One region of the Clostridium nitrophenolicum genome, then DNA from elsewhere that is predicted to be linked to it. Evidence: predicted binding sites of a transcription regulator. Region 1 holds the regulator's gene; the other holds the start of a gene.
The links. The regulator Rex, encoded in region 1, represses fermentation and respiration genes when NADH is low (regulators of the CRP and FNR family bind a similar motif). The targets are predictions, from matches to a motif close to ATTGTTAANNNNTTAACAAT.
Positions count from the first base shown of each region.

Region 1 (8,219 bases):
TATAGTTACTTCATATCCTAGCTTTGCAAGGTCTCCTGCACAAGTAAGTCCTGCAGGACCACTTCCTATTACAGCAATCTTTTTACCGTTCTTAGGCTTTGTTTCGGATAAGTCTATATTGTTTTCTCTTGACCAATCAGCAACAAATCTTTCAAGCTTACCTATAGCTACAGCATCTCCCTTTATACCAAGTACACATTTTCCTTCACATTGAGATTCCTGTGGACATACTCTTCCGCATACTGCTGGAAGTGCACTTGATTTAGCTATAATTTTAGCCGCTTCTTCAAAGTTTCCTTCCTTAACCTTTGATATAAACTCTGGGATGCTTATTGTTACAGGACAGTCTCCTACACATTTAGGATTTTTACAATTTAAGCATCTTGATGCTTCTTCCATTGCCTCTTCGTTAGTGTATCCTAAACAAACTTCAGCAAAATTAGTGCTTCTTTCTTTTGCATCTTGTTCTTTTATTGGTATCCTTTTCATTCTGTCCATTATTTGTCACCTCCGCATCCGCAGCCTTTTCCATGATGAGTGTCGCCTTCTACTTCTCTTAAAATTTTTCTTCCTTCTTCACTCTTATACATAGCTTGTCTTCTCATTGCTTCATCAAAATTTACTAGATGTCCGTCAAATTCTGGTCCATCAACACAAGCAAATTTTACTTCGTCGCCAATTGTTACTCTACAAGCACCACACATTCCTGTTCCATCAACCATTATTGGATTTAAGCTTACTACAGTCTTAATTCCATACTCTTTTGTAAGCTTAGCAACAAATTTCATCATGATCATCGGTCCTATAGCTACCACGTGATCATATTTCTTACCTTCATTATCTATAAGTTCTTTTAATAGGTTTGTAACAAGTCCCTTATATCCATAGCTTCCATCATCTGTAGCAACATATAAATGTTTACATACAGCCATCATTTCTTTTTCAAGTAATAAATATTCCTTTGATTTAGATCCAACGATAACGTCTACATCGATTCCATTTTCATGGAGCCATTTAACTTGTGGATACACTGGTGCTGTACCTACACCGCCAGCTATAAAGATTATATTCTTTTTCTTTAATTCTTCTATATCTTCATGAACAAGATCTGATGCTTGTCCTAATGGCCCTACAAAATCTGTAAAATTTTGACCTTTTTCATATTCAGCCATTCTCTTAGTAGAATCACCAAGTGTTTGGAATACTATAGTTACAGTTCCCTTTTTTGCATCATAATCGCAGATTGTTAGAGGTACTCTCTCTCCTCTTTCATCCATTTTTACTATAACAAATTGTCCAGGATAACATGATTTCGCAACTCTTGGAGCTTCTACATCCATTAGATAAATGTTTGGCGCCAATAATCTTTTGTCTACAATTTTGTACATTTCTATTCCCCTCCGTAAAATATGTTTAATATATTAATCGCACTCTCATCCCCACTTAATTATAACATATTAAATTTATTTTTGTATAACTAATCGATAATTTGTATAAATTTATATAAAAATCTGAAATTGAGGGAATTTAATGTATTAAATTTATAATTTTTTCAAGAAAAAATCTAAGCCAACTCTGCATCTTTAAAGTCTATTGTTTCTCTAAAAATAATTCTTGGAGTCCCTAAATACCTGGTTATTTCCGTGGCAATTTCTTCATCACTATCTTCTATAACCTGTTTTGAAATAAATAATATATCATAATTTAATTTTTTTATTTTTGCAGCTAATATACTTGATATAGATACTTCTCCTGCTCCAGCTAAGCTTTTATCTGATATGAGTATGCCTTCATCTGCGCCCATAGCTATTGCTTCCTCTAACACCGTTTCCGAATGGAGAGTTTCCATACATATTACTGTAACTTTAGCTCCTCTATCTCTTTTCAATTCTAATGCTTTCTCTAGTATGCTTTCACTCTGTGAATTGATTATAGGTAACCCACATCTCTTTATAGCAATCCCAGTTTTTGAATCTATTTTTACTTCCATTGTGTCTGACAGCTGCTTCAAACAAACTACTATATTCACTTATATAATCCCCCCCATGATTTAACGGTCTTCAAATCTACTTTAATTATAAATAAACTTTTTGTTAATATTATAACAAACGTTTACAAAAAATAATTAAAGTATATACCTCAATTACCATTATACACTTCCAGTATTATGCATTTCAATATCAAATTTACAAATATGCAGAAAATTAGCGTATAATTATGCTAATTTCTGATATTTATAAATTTAAATTTTATATTTTTTTTATTTATTCTATGTCATTTAGCAAACAACTAAGTGTAAGTAAACTATCGCTAAGGTGTACGTTTTCAACCTTCACGGTTTCTGGAACAACTAAGTCAATCGGGGCAAAGTTCCATATTCCCTTAACGCCATTTTTAACAAAAGTTTCACAAATTTTTTGAGCATTATTATTTGGAACACATATTATTCCTATATCTGTTGGATTTTCTTTTAAATAATCACCTAGATAATCTATATCCTGTATTTCTATATCTCTTATTTTTAGTCCCATAAGCTTAGGATTAATATCAAAAATCCCATTTAACGTAAACCCTAATTTTTCAAATTGCGAATAGTTTGCTATTGCTTGACCTATATTTCCAGCTCCTACTATTACTGTTTTATATTCCTTAGTAAGTCCCAATATTCCACTTATTTGGTTATATAATTCACTAACATTATAGCCGTAACCTTGTTGTCCGAAATCTCCAAAACAATTTAAATCCTGTCTTATTTGTGAGGCTGTAAAGCCTATTTTTTCACTTAACTCTTTTGAAGATATTCTATCAACATCATTTCTCATTAATTCTGCTAGGTATCTATGATACTTAGGTAATCTTTTTATTACAGCCATTGATATATTTTTTTTCTTATCCATTCTGCACCTCCACTTGTATACCACAAATTAATATAATTCCTAAACACATTGTTTATATTTTATCATTTAACTATTACTTCATCCCACTTTTTATAGTATTATTTAATTATATAATATGTCAATAGTATATTTTTTATTTATTACTATCTATTATTGTCTTTTTCTCATTCTTTTTGCTATCAAATTTTTTAATATAAATTTTTAATTAGTAAATAATTCTTATGCAAAGCTATTATATTTAATTATTGTGTTAAATTATCAAAATTAATCTACAAAAAAATCTTCAACCATAGTAAAATATTAATGGTTAAGGAAGGTGAACTTATGGTAGTTTTAAGTTGTAAAGATATTAATAAAGGATTTGGAATAGATGTCATACTTGAAAATGTTACTTTCAACATAAATGAGGGCGAAAGAGTTGGATTAATAGGACCAAACGGTGCAGGAAAGTCTACACTTTTCAAAATTATCACTAATCAAATTGATTATGATAATGGAGAATTATTTATAGATAAAAATAAAACTTTAGGATATTTATCTCAACATCTTTCATTAGATTTTTCAAGCACTATATATGGTGAGCTTCTTACTGTTTTCGAGGATCTAATAAATTTAGAAAATAAATTAGAGAAGCTTGAGTTATTAATGAATGAACCTTATGACTCTAGTAAAGAAGAATATCATAATAAGATAATTAAAGATTACACCACCTCCTCAGAGCTTTATCAAAATAGAGGTGGATATACTTACAAAGCTGAAATAAGTAAGGTATTAAAAGGTCTCGGCTTTACAGAACAGGATTATAATAAGCCTATAGAAGTCTTAAGCGGAGGACAAAAAACTAGAGTTGCTCTTTGTAAACTTCTTTTAATAAAACCTGATATCTTATTATTAGATGAGCCTACAAATCACCTTGATTTAGATGCTATTGAATGGTTAGAGGAATACTTAAATGCATACAAAGGAACCATAATCATAATATCTCATGATAGATACTTTTTAGATGCCATAACAAATAAAACTTTCGAATTAATACACGGACATGTAAACTGTTATAATGGTAATTATACTTCTTATATTGATTTAAAACAGAAAAATTATGAAGTACAATTAAAAGCATATACTCTTCAGCAAGCAGATATTAAAAGACAAGAAGAGATAATTGAAAGATATAGGTCTTTCAATCGTGAAAAAAGTGTAAAAGCTGCAGAAAGCAGACAAAAAGCTCTAGATAAAATTGAAAGAATAAAAGCTCCCGATAAAGAAGAAAGATTAGGTAATGTAACCTTTGAAACTCAAATTAAAAGCGGTAACGATGTGTTGCATGTGGAAAATTTGAGTAAAAGCTTCGGAGATAAAACTTTATTCTATGATCTCAACTTTGATATTAAAAAAGGTGAGAAAGTAGCTCTTATAGGAGAAAACGGCAGAGGTAAAACCACTCTATTTAAAATAATCATGGATGAAATTTCTCCAGATAATGGTGTGTCATGCCTTGGTAAAAATGTCTTTATAGGTTATTATGAGCAAGAGCAAGCTAATATAAATCCAGAGAATACTGTTATAGATGAGGTATGGGATGATTTCCCTGAACTAACTACAACTGAAATCAGAAATGCTTTAGCAGCTTTTCTTTTTAGAGGCGATGACGTTTTTAAAATGGTATCTTCCTTAAGTGGAGGAGAGAAATGTAGAATCAATATATTAAAGCTTATGCTTTCTAAATCCAACTTTCTATTATTAGATGAACCAACAAACCATCTTGATATAGTGTCTCGCGAGGCCTTAGAGGATGCCATTATGGGATATGATGGTACTGTTCTCGTAATATCCCATGATAGATATTTTTTAAATAAGGTTATAGGTAAAATATATGAATTAAATGAAGATGGAGTTAGAGAATATTTAGGTAACTATAGTTACTATATAGAGAAAAAGAAGAATCCACTAAGGTTTCAATTGGAAGAAGAGAGTTTTGGAAAAACAAAAACACAAATACAAAATGAGAAAAAGAAAAAAAGAGAAGTGGAAAAAGCAGAAAAAGAAAAAAAATTAAGAGTTAAAAATATAGAAACTGAGATTTCAAACCTAGAAAAATATATAGTAGAGTTACAAAATCAACTTTGTCTTGAAGATGTCTATTCCAATCCGGAAAAAAGCGAAAATATAAATAAACAACTACTAGATTCCCAAAATGATCTAGATGATTTATACGAAGAGTGGGAAAGCTTATTGTAAATCAAAAAACAGCTGATATTGTCAGCTGTTTTTTATTTTAAAGTTATTTAATCTAGTCAACGTAATGCACTTATTTACTAGTTTGCAATGTCTTACCACAATAAGGACAAAATGAGAATCCCTGAGAAATTTCATCAAATCTTTGTCCACAAAATGGGCAAAATAAAAATCTACTTACTGATAGACTCGATTTTTTATCTAGTGAAACATCTTCTTGTTTCCTATTGCTTTTATTAACTAATCTTTTGATTATTGTATCTACACTATTTTTTCTAATTTTAATATTATCACAATCTTTAGTTACCTTATCTAAAGTTTCAGATAGCCTGTCTTTATTCACTGGAGTATTAATAACTTCATCTACTTTATTTTCGATAAAATCCTCCAATTTTATTGGATCACACGATGAAAGTAAACATATTATTTGGGAGTTCTCAGATTTAATTTTACTTATGAGTTTATCTCCTGTTGTGTTTTTCATAATTAAATTAGCTATAAGTATATCTGGCTGAAACTTTCTTGTTTCAATTATAGCATCATACTCACTGGCAATTTTAACACTATATCCAATATCACTTAAGCAATCTTTCATAACTATACTCTCAAATTTACAATCATTAATAACGAGTATTTTTTTCATGGTTTCACCACCATTTAACAATCTACTTCAATATGATTTTACCCTATAAATTCCTGTTTTTCAACCAATTTTGAGTATATTTAGTTAATATGAGCACATTATCAGAGATATTATTAATTAATTTTTGATAACCTGATTACAAGTACAAAGCAAATCCTAAAGTTAAATATTTTTAAATCTATTTTCTATATTTATTTATTTTTTCTTCCATTGTTATTCCCTGTGCTTTGTAATCTATTTTTACAACAGAGGCAACTCTTTCGGCTCCGTTATTTATACATATTTCTTGAGCCTTTTTTACTATTTCCAAAAGTTCATCTAATTCTCCTTCCATTGTAGTTTCCATTGGTCCAACTTCATATTTTACTCCACAGGAATCTATATATTCTATAACCCTATCTACTACGTCGTATAGTTTTTCTTCAGGGACCACCGGTAGAACTTGTAAACTTACATTTGCAATTGCCATATTCTAAATCCTCCATGATTCTTACACAATTTTCTAACTATCAACTATATATTTATATTATATATTATTATCCATTAAGTCAATGAACATTCTAGCTTTAACTATAACTGATTAATATGAAAATAGTTACTTAAAAGTGTAACTTTTAAGTAACTATTTTTATAAGGAGAAAGTATAGATATTTACTTTTAAAATTATTATAATAAGTCGTACGCTACTTCACCATGAATAGCAGTATCGAGTCCTTCTATTTCTACATCTTCCGGTACTCTTATTGGATCAAATACATTTACAACTTTTAATATTCCCCAGGTAACTGCATAAGAATAAACTGCCGTAAGTGCTACTGCAAATAATTGTACACCAAACTGATGAACATTTCCATAAATTAATCCACTTACACCATTCACAGATTTACTAGCAAAAACTCCTACTAAAATTGACCCAAGTATACCTCCAACACCATGTACTCCCCATACATCTAGTGCATCGTCCCAATCAAGCTTCTTTCTAAGCTCAACAGCTAAGTAACATACTACAGCTGCCATTAAGCCTACTATCGCAGCTGCCCAAGGTTCTATATATCCTGCACAAGGGGTTATAGTCGCAAGGCCTGCTACAGCGCCAGTCAAAGATCCGACAAGGCTTGGTCTCTTTTCGTGAGTCCAAGATATAATAAGCCATATTATCATTGCTACAGAGCCTGCAATATCTGTGTTGGCAAAGGCTATAGCTGCTACACCATTGGCAGCAAGTCCACTTCCTCCATTAAATCCAAACCATCCAAACCATAATAATCCTGTACCTAAAGCAACAAAGGCTATATTATGTGGTGACGTATTTTCTTCTGGAAGTATCTTCCTCTTACCAACAAATATTACTGTACCAAGTGCTGCGACCCCTGCTGTTACATGAACAACTATTCCACCTGCAAAATCAACAACTCCCATTTTTGCAAGGAATCCACCTCCCCATATCCAGTGAGTTACTGGCACATAAATGAGTATACTCCAAAACATAAGAAACTTTAGATAACTCTTAAAATTAACTCTATCTGCAAAGGCACCTGTCATAAGTGCTGGAGTAATTACTGCAAACATCTCCTGGTATACGAAAAAAGCAAGAAACGGTATGGTTGATCCATAACTTGGATTGGGCAAAATCCCAATTCCATTTAGTAAAAAATATTGAAAATTACCTATTAATCCGCCTATATCTTTTCCAAAGGCTAAACTAAAGCCTCCAAAAACCCATATGACTGTAACAACACCCATAGAAATAAAATTCTGCATCATAATTGTCAATACGTTTTTCTTTCTTACAAGTCCACCATAAAAAAACGCCAACCCTGGTGTCATAAGACAAACTAACGCTGCACTAATTAATACTAACGCTGTGTCTCCTGTATTAATGTTTCCCATTTCAAAATTCCTCCTAAAAATAAAATAATAAATTACGTTTTTTATAAAGCAATTCTCATGCCAAATATTATAGGCTTTTTAATTTTACTTTTAACTCTATAAGTAAATGTTTTCAAAGATTTGTGTTTGACTTAATTTTTTTATCTAAGTTAACAAATTAAAAATAGGGACAAAAACGTCACTGTGTGACATTTTTGTCCCTATTTTTATCCTTCAATATTGTATTTTATAATTTTTCTGTGTAAAGATCTTCTACTTATTCCTAAAACCTCAGAAGCCTTTGTTTTATTACCATTACATTCTCTAAGAGTTTTTAAAATAGTTTCTCTTTCCGCAGTATCAACTGCAGAATTAAGCTTATAGGATACCATCTCTTCATTATCTTCTTTATAACTTATTATATATTCAGGCAAATCCTCTAACCCTATTAACTCTCCATGTTTTATTACGACACACCTTTCAATCACGTTTTCAAGTTCCCTTATATTCCCTGGCCAATTATAATACATCAATTTTTCTACAGCCTCTTGAGACATATTCTTTTTACTTTTTCC
Region 1 covers NZ_AP042469.1:5,168,101-5,176,319, forward strand. Annotated here, with positions in the region: gene gltA (NADPH-dependent glutamate synthase) at 1-498, opposite strand, end outside; gene ACZ5N4_RS24560 (sulfide/dihydroorotate dehydrogenase-like FAD/NAD-binding protein) at 498-1,388, opposite strand; gene ACZ5N4_RS24565 (adenine nucleotide alpha hydrolase family protein) at 1,565-2,029, opposite strand; gene ACZ5N4_RS24570 (redox-sensing transcriptional repressor Rex) at 2,265-2,897, opposite strand; gene abc-f (ribosomal protection-like ABC-F family protein) at 3,222-5,135, shown strand; gene ACZ5N4_RS24580 (response regulator) at 5,206-5,775, opposite strand; gene ACZ5N4_RS24585 (MTH1187 family thiamine-binding protein) at 5,954-6,244, opposite strand; gene ACZ5N4_RS24590 (ammonium transporter) at 6,442-7,665, opposite strand; gene ACZ5N4_RS24595 (sigma-54-dependent transcriptional regulator) at 7,872-8,219, opposite strand, start outside.

Region 2 (8,219 bases), 1.1 Mb from region 1:
TAACTATGATATATTATCTAAGAGAGCAAATGCATTGTATGAAGAAGATAGAAATAAGCCACTTAGAAAATCTCATGAAAATCCAGCTATAATTAAGCTTTATGAAGAGTTCTTAGGTAAACCAAATAGTGAAAAGGCTCATAAATTACTTCATACTCATTATACATGTCGTGAATGTTAGTATGTTTGCCCTAATCCCTAAAACCCTAAAAAGTATTAGGATTGTTTAAAAAAGATGGTGTCTCAATATCCCCGAGACACCATCTTTTAATTATGAAACTCCCTATCTTACCGTCGAATGAGTAAGCGATATAAGCTTTAAACATAGTTTACAATTACTTTTTTCCCCAAACTTTTCATTACCTCGCATAATTGTTCTACAAGCTTCAATTTTATGCTTAAGTCAGACGGAAAATCAGGGTTTTGGTGAGCAGGATTTACAGCCTTTCCAACCCATAAATTCAAGTGAGTACACTCCTCTATTAGCAATTTCCCTAATTTTGAAACAGCATCCTCACCATTAAAGTCGATAATCTCATTATCCTCCGAAAAGGGATTAGCATATTTTTTTACCTTTTCTAGAACTCTACTCAAGGTCAAAACTCCTTCTGTTATCAAATCTATTCCTTCCATTGTAGCTGTTGGAGGTATATTCCTATCTACAAAATTTAGGTTTACCTTAAGCTTTCTCTTAAGCTCTCTCTCAGCAATGTTAGCAGCTGTACCGCCACAAATAACCTTCTTACCTTCACTACCAATAAAGTTTTTAATAACCTGACTGTCATCATCCTTATTTTTAGGTGGTCCTGTAAATATATTTATACATGAAGGCTTCCTTATTTTTATTGCTACTACCGTCGTATCATCTCCAGGTTTTCTATAGTACAAATCCCAGCAAACCTCGAGTAAATCCTTAGCAAGACTTTGTGCATTTAAATCTTCCACTGATCTTTTTTTTAAATAATTTTGAACATCTTTCCACTGCCATCCAAGATTTAGTATGTTTCCTAAACCAGCATGAATAACTCCGTCGCTTACCACCGTTAGTACATCTCCCTCTTTTAAGGTTATATTGCTTTCTGTAATTTGTCTTCCGTTTATATGGATCTGCTTTTTAGGAATATTTATAGTAGCACCATCTCTAATCATAAATATAGGAGGATTGTCATACTCTGCAATATAAGCTTCTCCATTATGGTATATTTTAATTAATGTAAAAGTTGAGTATGCTATATTTCTGACTTTACAAACAGGCAGTGTATTAGCTATTGTATCAACAGTTTCATATATATCTGCTCCTTCTTTAAGCATGGTACCTGCGATCTTTGAGGTCAATGTAGCTAATATATTTGCTTTTACTCCACTTCCAAGTCCATCAGCTATAACAATTACAGTACAATTGTCCATTCTGATTACATTTACCATATCCCCTGCAAGTTCTTCTCCATGTTTAACTAAAGTTCCATAGGCAACATCTATGAAATAATCCATCAGATTATTAACCTCCTTTTAAAAGTAGATATGGTTATAATATACTGTCATTTTCTTCTTCAACAACTTTCTTAAGCTTTGTTAATGTTATTTTTGTTTCTGCAGTAGTTTCACCAAGTAAGCTTGCTATTTCTTGTGCTACTCTCATCTGTTTTTCAATTACCTGCTGAGCAGCATTTATAGTATTTTCCTTAAGCTCAATGAGCTTTTTCTTATTTTTTTCTTCCTTGGTAATGTCAACCATAGCCACCATAACTACATCTTGTTTTTCAATGTAAACTACCGTTTCGATAAAATCTAAATTATACTTAGGCAGCGAGACTTTTTTACTTATTATACTTTCACCAGTATCTTTTACATATTTAAAATCTGTATCGTCCATTAGCATAGTTATAGGCTTACCTTTAACATTTTGAGACTTAACCATAAAAGCAGACTCTGCTGCTGGATTAATATCCTTAATCCTCATTTCACCATCTAATAATATATTACAATTAAGTGTATTTTCAAATATGACATTTCTTATGCTTTCAGCCCTGTTTCTCATATAATGTAGGCACATATCACTTTCAGCCATACCTTCAAATATAGCTTGAGCCTTTTCCTTGCAGGTGTTATACCCGCAAACACCGCAGTTTAATTCATCCTCTAATCCGTATTTACCCATTTCTTTCATTATTTTTGCTATCTGTTCTTCACTTGCAATTTCTTTTGTAATGCTTTTATCAATGAAAGTTCTTGAGAAATCTAGTTGCTTTTTTAGTTCTATGCTTGTATCATTTTTGTCAGCTATACTTTTAATATAACTTTTAACCTTTTGAACCCTTTTGTAATATCCTTTTTCATTATTAATCATACCAGGACCGCCTATACAACTTCCTTTACATGCACTGACCTCTATAAAGGCATTGTTTACCTCGCCTTTTTCTATACTTTTAAATAACTCCATGCATTCCTCTGTACCGCTAACTGATATTACTTCTATACCTCTTTCATCCAATACTGGGCGAACACATTGTACAATCCCACCAAAAATGGGATAATTTCTATCACTACTTAAATAGCTTCTATCAAATTCACAGTCCTCTAATTCACTAATATTAATATCAAGGTTGTCCACCCAATCGTTTAGCTCATCAAAAGTTATTACTGCATCTACTATTTCTTTAGTTAAAAAACTTTCTGACTCAATTTTTTTAGCAATACACGGCCCCATGAATACAATAAGACTATCTTCTCCATATAATTCTCTCAGAATCTTACCATGAGCTATCATAGGAGACACTGTTGGTATCATGTATTGAACTAGACTAGGATAATATTTTTCAATAATATAGTTAACTGATGGGCATGCTGTGGAAATATAGTTATTTATTTCACAATTTTTTATATATTGCCTGTATATATCAGAAACTACATTTGCTCCAACTGCTGTTTCCTCTACATATGAAAATCCTAATTTTTTAAGCACTGCTACAAATTTGCCTGGACTTGCATCAAATACTCCTGCAAAGGATGGTGCTATAGTTGCTACAACTTTTTTACCAGATGATAAAGCATCTTTAACTCTCTCTAAATCACTTACTATGTGTCTTGCCTTTTGAGGACATATAGCAAGACAGTGGCTACACGCTATGCACCTATCTTCAACAATCTCCGCCTGCTCATTTTTAAATTTAATTGCTTTTACAGGGCATGAACGAAGACATTTATAACAGTTTTTACAATTTGCTCTAGAGAAGTTCATATATTTCATCAACTAATCCTCCCTAAAATCTCTTCTACAAAAAAGCTATCTACATTTACTCTGTTGACAGAGTAAATTTTATCTTCTTCATTAACAGTTACCGATACACCTTCAGTACAGTGCCCCAAACAAAAAGCTCCCTTTAACTCAACCTTATCCAAGACTTTGTACTCCTCAATTAACACCTGAATTCTATTAATTACATCATAGGAACCCTTAAGGTGACAAGCACTTCCTACACATACACTTACAGTTATCATAAATACCACTCCTATAATTGTGAGTTTACAAGCTTCTTTAATTTTTAAAACATCTATACAATAGATTTACTTTTAGTTATAGATGAAACTTATATTATTTAGGTTTCGCTTTATATAATTCTACTTAGGCATTTGTTTATTTTTTGTCATATATATTTAATTATAATATAGATAGCAAACTTTTTCATTAAAATACATAGAATTTAAATTATTTATTAAAAATGTCTTCTAATATTCCTAAATCTTTAACGTAATTTAAATTTATAAAAATATCTAGATCAGAACTATACTTTTTAGTGATTTCCTCAGGTATATATTTTATGTTAGAATTTTTAATTATGTTGTAAAGAACAAGGCTATTTTCTTCTATTCCCTTCTTAAAATCCTTAATTAAATCCTTTGAGTAAAAAGCATGAAGTGGTTCAATCCAATCATCCTTCTTACATATAAGACCGTCACATTCATCATCTTCTACAATGTTCATCAAATATTTTATATAGTCTATATTAATTTTAGGCATGTCACAAGCTAAAAAGAACACATATTTAGAAGATGCATTTTTTAATCCTGTATAAATTCCACCAGCTGGGCCATAATTTTTTTCCATATCTTCAACAACTTTATACTTTAAGTTTTCAAACTTGTCTTCTTTCTCTGCTACCAATATTATTTCATCAAAAATCTTTTCTAACTTTTCACCAATTATCTCTATAAGTAATCTACCATCTATCTTTATCTTACTTTTGTCAAATCCCATTCTGCTGCTCTTTCCACCACATAAAATTACAGCAGTACCAACTTTCTTCATATAATCACCTCATTCTAATTACTAACTTGCCAGTACTTACTTCAATAAGTTTCCCTAGCTAGTACCTTAATTTAAATATTACCATAACACCAAAATAATTCACAACTTTAAACTTTCAATATAAGGCTAAAAATAGTTATTCAGCACCGTATCTTAATCCTGTTCTAAAGGAGATACTAGCTTTAGAATATATTTTCTTAAGATAAAAAAAGCAGCATAACATGCCGCTTTTTTATATTAAAGTTGAATATACAAACTCTGAAAATTTCACCAAATCCTCTTCCTTATCAAAAGTTCCCTGTGCTCTAGATGCATTTCCTCCGCCTTTTCCATTAAATTCTTTTATGTTTTCTTTGAATATCTTTCCACAGTTAATGTCTTTATCTGTTTTATTTAAAAATAATATTTTATTGTCTCTTAAAGACGCAAGTATTATTATGTAACTTTTTATACTAAGCTCTGAAGCTATCAGTTGTATATCATCAAAATCTTTATTACTGTACTTTCTAAAAACTACCTGCGTTTTTTCATTTTCAATTATATTTTCTACTTCAACTTCTGCAAGATTTTTTTTCAACTTACTTAATTCTTTTCTTAAACTATCAATCTCTATACACTGGCTTTCAATTCTTTCAACGATATCGTCCTCTTTTGCAGAAAAACTCCTAATAAGCTTAGTCACAATATCATGTTTATTTTCAAAATCCTTTAAAGCTCTCTTTCCACATTTAAAATATATTCTTGTCATTCCTTTGTATTTTTCAGTTTTTATAATCTTGACAATACCAATCTCACCAGTTTTAAATACATGAGTTCCACAACAAGCACAGCAGTCCATGTCCTTTGCTTCTACAACTCTTATGTCCTCATCAACATTTATTTGTTTTCTTAGAGGAAACTTTTCGCATTCATCCTTTGAAACCACATATGTATTAATTGATTCATTTAAATATATGTACTGGTTAACTTCCTCTTCTATTTTGTTTATCATTTGCTCATCTATCTCATTTATATCAATGTCGACGGTTACATAATCAACACCTAGATGAAATCCTTTATTATTTCCACCATATAATTTTAAAATAGCTCCTGATAGCAAATGCTCTCCCGAATGCTGCTGCATATGGTCAAAACGTCTATCAAAATCAATTTTGCATGATACACTTTTTGCCTCTGGTGCTTTTTCTACCTCATGGTAAATAGTTCCGCCATTTTCAAATACATATGTAACTTTTACTCCATTAATTTCCCCAATATCAGAAGGCTGGCCACCTCCTTCAGGATAAAAAATTGTTTTATCTAAAATCACTAAAATTTTACTGCCTTCATTAATTATATCGACAATTTCTGCCTGACATTCCTTTAAATAAGGATCATTATAAAATAGTTTTTCTGTCAAATTAAACAACTCCCCTCTGAATTATAAACAAATTTAATGTTATTGTAGCTTTAATTTTCAAACAATATTTTTATCACCGTATTCTATTTTACCACATAATCACTTGCGATTCCAAAATAAACAAGAAGCAAACATCCCTATAATAACTACACCAAATATTGTTTCAAACATTACAAGAACACGAACCATAGTAGAATTAGGAAGAATATCACCATAACCTAGTGTAGTAATAGTTACAGCACTGAAATACAAAAAATTCCACATTGGATATTTAAAGCTTCCATTGGCTACATTTTTTAATACTAATGGGCTATCATCTATAAATGAAATAGAATTTTCCATAAGGTTTACAAAATAAAAATTTAAAGGATAAAAGCAGTCCTCTGATTTAAATAATTCCTCATGAATAGTTGGATATCCTTTTACCCAAATTGTTATTGTATCTAGTTTTTGTAAGTTTTTATTTTCTTCTTTCTCATATATTATATAGTTTTCATTGTTAGCTCTCTGAGATATTCTGTACAATGATATATTTAATTTATAGGTAGGGATTCTTCTATTTATAATTTGTTCTTCTGAACTTTCAATCTTAATATGAGTAATACCTCTTCCTTGAAGCAATAGATAATAATAGTTAGCCCAATTTTCTCCTAGAGGCTCATCAAAAGCAAAAGAATACATATTTTTTTCTTTATCAGTTTGAATCTTAACTATAGGTCTTTTATACTCTTCAGAAGCAATTAATTTACTTACAACATTATTAAAATCTCTGTTGTAAATATTTATTTTCATCTTCTTCCTAAAGGCACTTATCTTTGTATTCATATTAATATCATTTTGGAAAATAAAAAATTCTCCAGAGGACATATTAGCTATTTTCCAGTATGCTATTCCAAAAGCAATTAAAGTTAGTATGTACATTGCTCCTAATATCATTAAAAGGTTCTTTTTCCGCATTTTATATATATATGCTACTAATTTCATATACTTCCACCTTTTATCTTTACTTACTCTCTTTAATTAATTTTATTATAAGCTTAACTGTAGTATTCTTAACAAATTTATGCAATAGTTATTCAACACCTTACAAATAAAAAAACCTCATGCGTTAAAACATAAGGCTTTGAGATAAATTTTTAGTACAATTACTTCAAATTACATTGTATTTACTATAAATTATTAATAATTTTTCCTGCTATATAATCTGCATCTACTTTTTCATCAACATTAATTGCTATTATCTGACTCAACCCAGCTGCTTCACCAGTAATATATACTATTTCACCTGAATTTTCATTTACTTTTCTCACGACCATAGCCTTATCACCCTTTACAATTCTAGCCTTTTTACCTTTTTCAAGTTCAACTGTAAAGTTATTTGTAAACTCAATTTTTTGACCTATCTTATACTTCATTTAATTTCATCCCCTTTTTATAATATCCAATACATTATAATATACCTTAACTATATAGTATTAACAGTTAGCATACCAACCATTTTATACAAATGTATTCTATTCATTAATATTATCAACCATTTTCTTTAATACATTTTTAAATATCTCTATGTCCTCTTCTGATATGCCCTTAGAGACATCCTCACTCATTTTTTTTCCAACTGGAAACAACTTCTCCCTAAACTCTCTTCCCTTATCAGTAATCATTAAATTTACTGTTCTTCTATCATTAATATCTCTTTCTCTTTTTACAAATCCATCCCTTTCCATTCTATCAATTAGTATTGCTGTAGTGGATGGCTTTATATCCATTTGAGCTGCTAATTCAATTTGACTAATACTTTTATGTTTTCCCAGGTAATATAACGCTATCCATTGAACTCTTGTAATTCCTAATTCACTTAATCTATCATTAAATTCATCTGATATTTTTTTTGCTGCATTATTTGTTATAAATGCTATACATGTATCTAAATCGAACATTTTTTCCTCCTGCTTATTTATTTACTTAATATTATTTTACTTATACGCAATACCATAAGCAACCTTTTTAATAAAAACTATTTTATTCTTATAAATATCTAGGCTCGATACTTGCTTTATGTAGATGTACATATTTGCATTACTAAAGACAACTTTAAATACTTTCTTAGTAAATCTTATCAAAAAATTTTATAAGAAATAAATTTAAGAGGTTAACTCAGCGCTAACCCCTTAAATTTATTTCTTACTTTATTTCAAACTTCTCTTTGGGTAATTCAGTCAAGTTGATGAATATAGCAGCATTTACATTATTAAATTAATGTAGGTGCTTTTCTTACAACAAATTTACCTGCGCCTTCTTTACCAACAAATTGTCCATCTTTTGCAACAATGCTTCCTCTGCTTATTGTAACTACTGGAGCACCTTTCAATTTGAATCCTTCATATGGTGTATAATCTACATTTTCATGAAGCATTGATTTTGTAGCTATAATTTCAACATTTGGATCAAATACAACTATATCAGCATCGCTTCCTACTGCTATTGTACCTTTTTGTGGGTACATTCCATATA
Region 2 covers NZ_AP042469.1:4,098,020-4,106,238, forward strand. Annotated here, with positions in the region: gene ACZ5N4_RS19370 (NADH-dependent [FeFe] hydrogenase, group A6) at 1-181, shown strand, start outside; gene ACZ5N4_RS19375 (PP2C family protein-serine/threonine phosphatase) at 319-1,491, opposite strand; gene ACZ5N4_RS19380 ([Fe-Fe] hydrogenase large subunit C-terminal domain-containing protein) at 1,526-3,247, opposite strand; gene ACZ5N4_RS19385 ((2Fe-2S) ferredoxin domain-containing protein) at 3,247-3,498, opposite strand; gene ACZ5N4_RS19390 (molybdenum cofactor guanylyltransferase) at 3,707-4,306, opposite strand; gene ACZ5N4_RS19395 (alanyl-tRNA editing protein) at 4,539-5,705, opposite strand; gene ACZ5N4_RS19400 (potassium channel family protein) at 5,805-6,689, opposite strand; gene ACZ5N4_RS19405 (hypothetical protein) at 6,875-7,120, opposite strand; gene ACZ5N4_RS19410 (MarR family winged helix-turn-helix transcriptional regulator) at 7,220-7,645, opposite strand; gene hydA (dihydropyrimidinase) at 7,957-8,219, opposite strand, start outside.
Region 2: ACZ5N4_RS19385 ((2Fe-2S) ferredoxin domain-containing protein) is a predicted target of Rex. The motif match lies at 3,630-3,649, and genes of this name have one in related genera.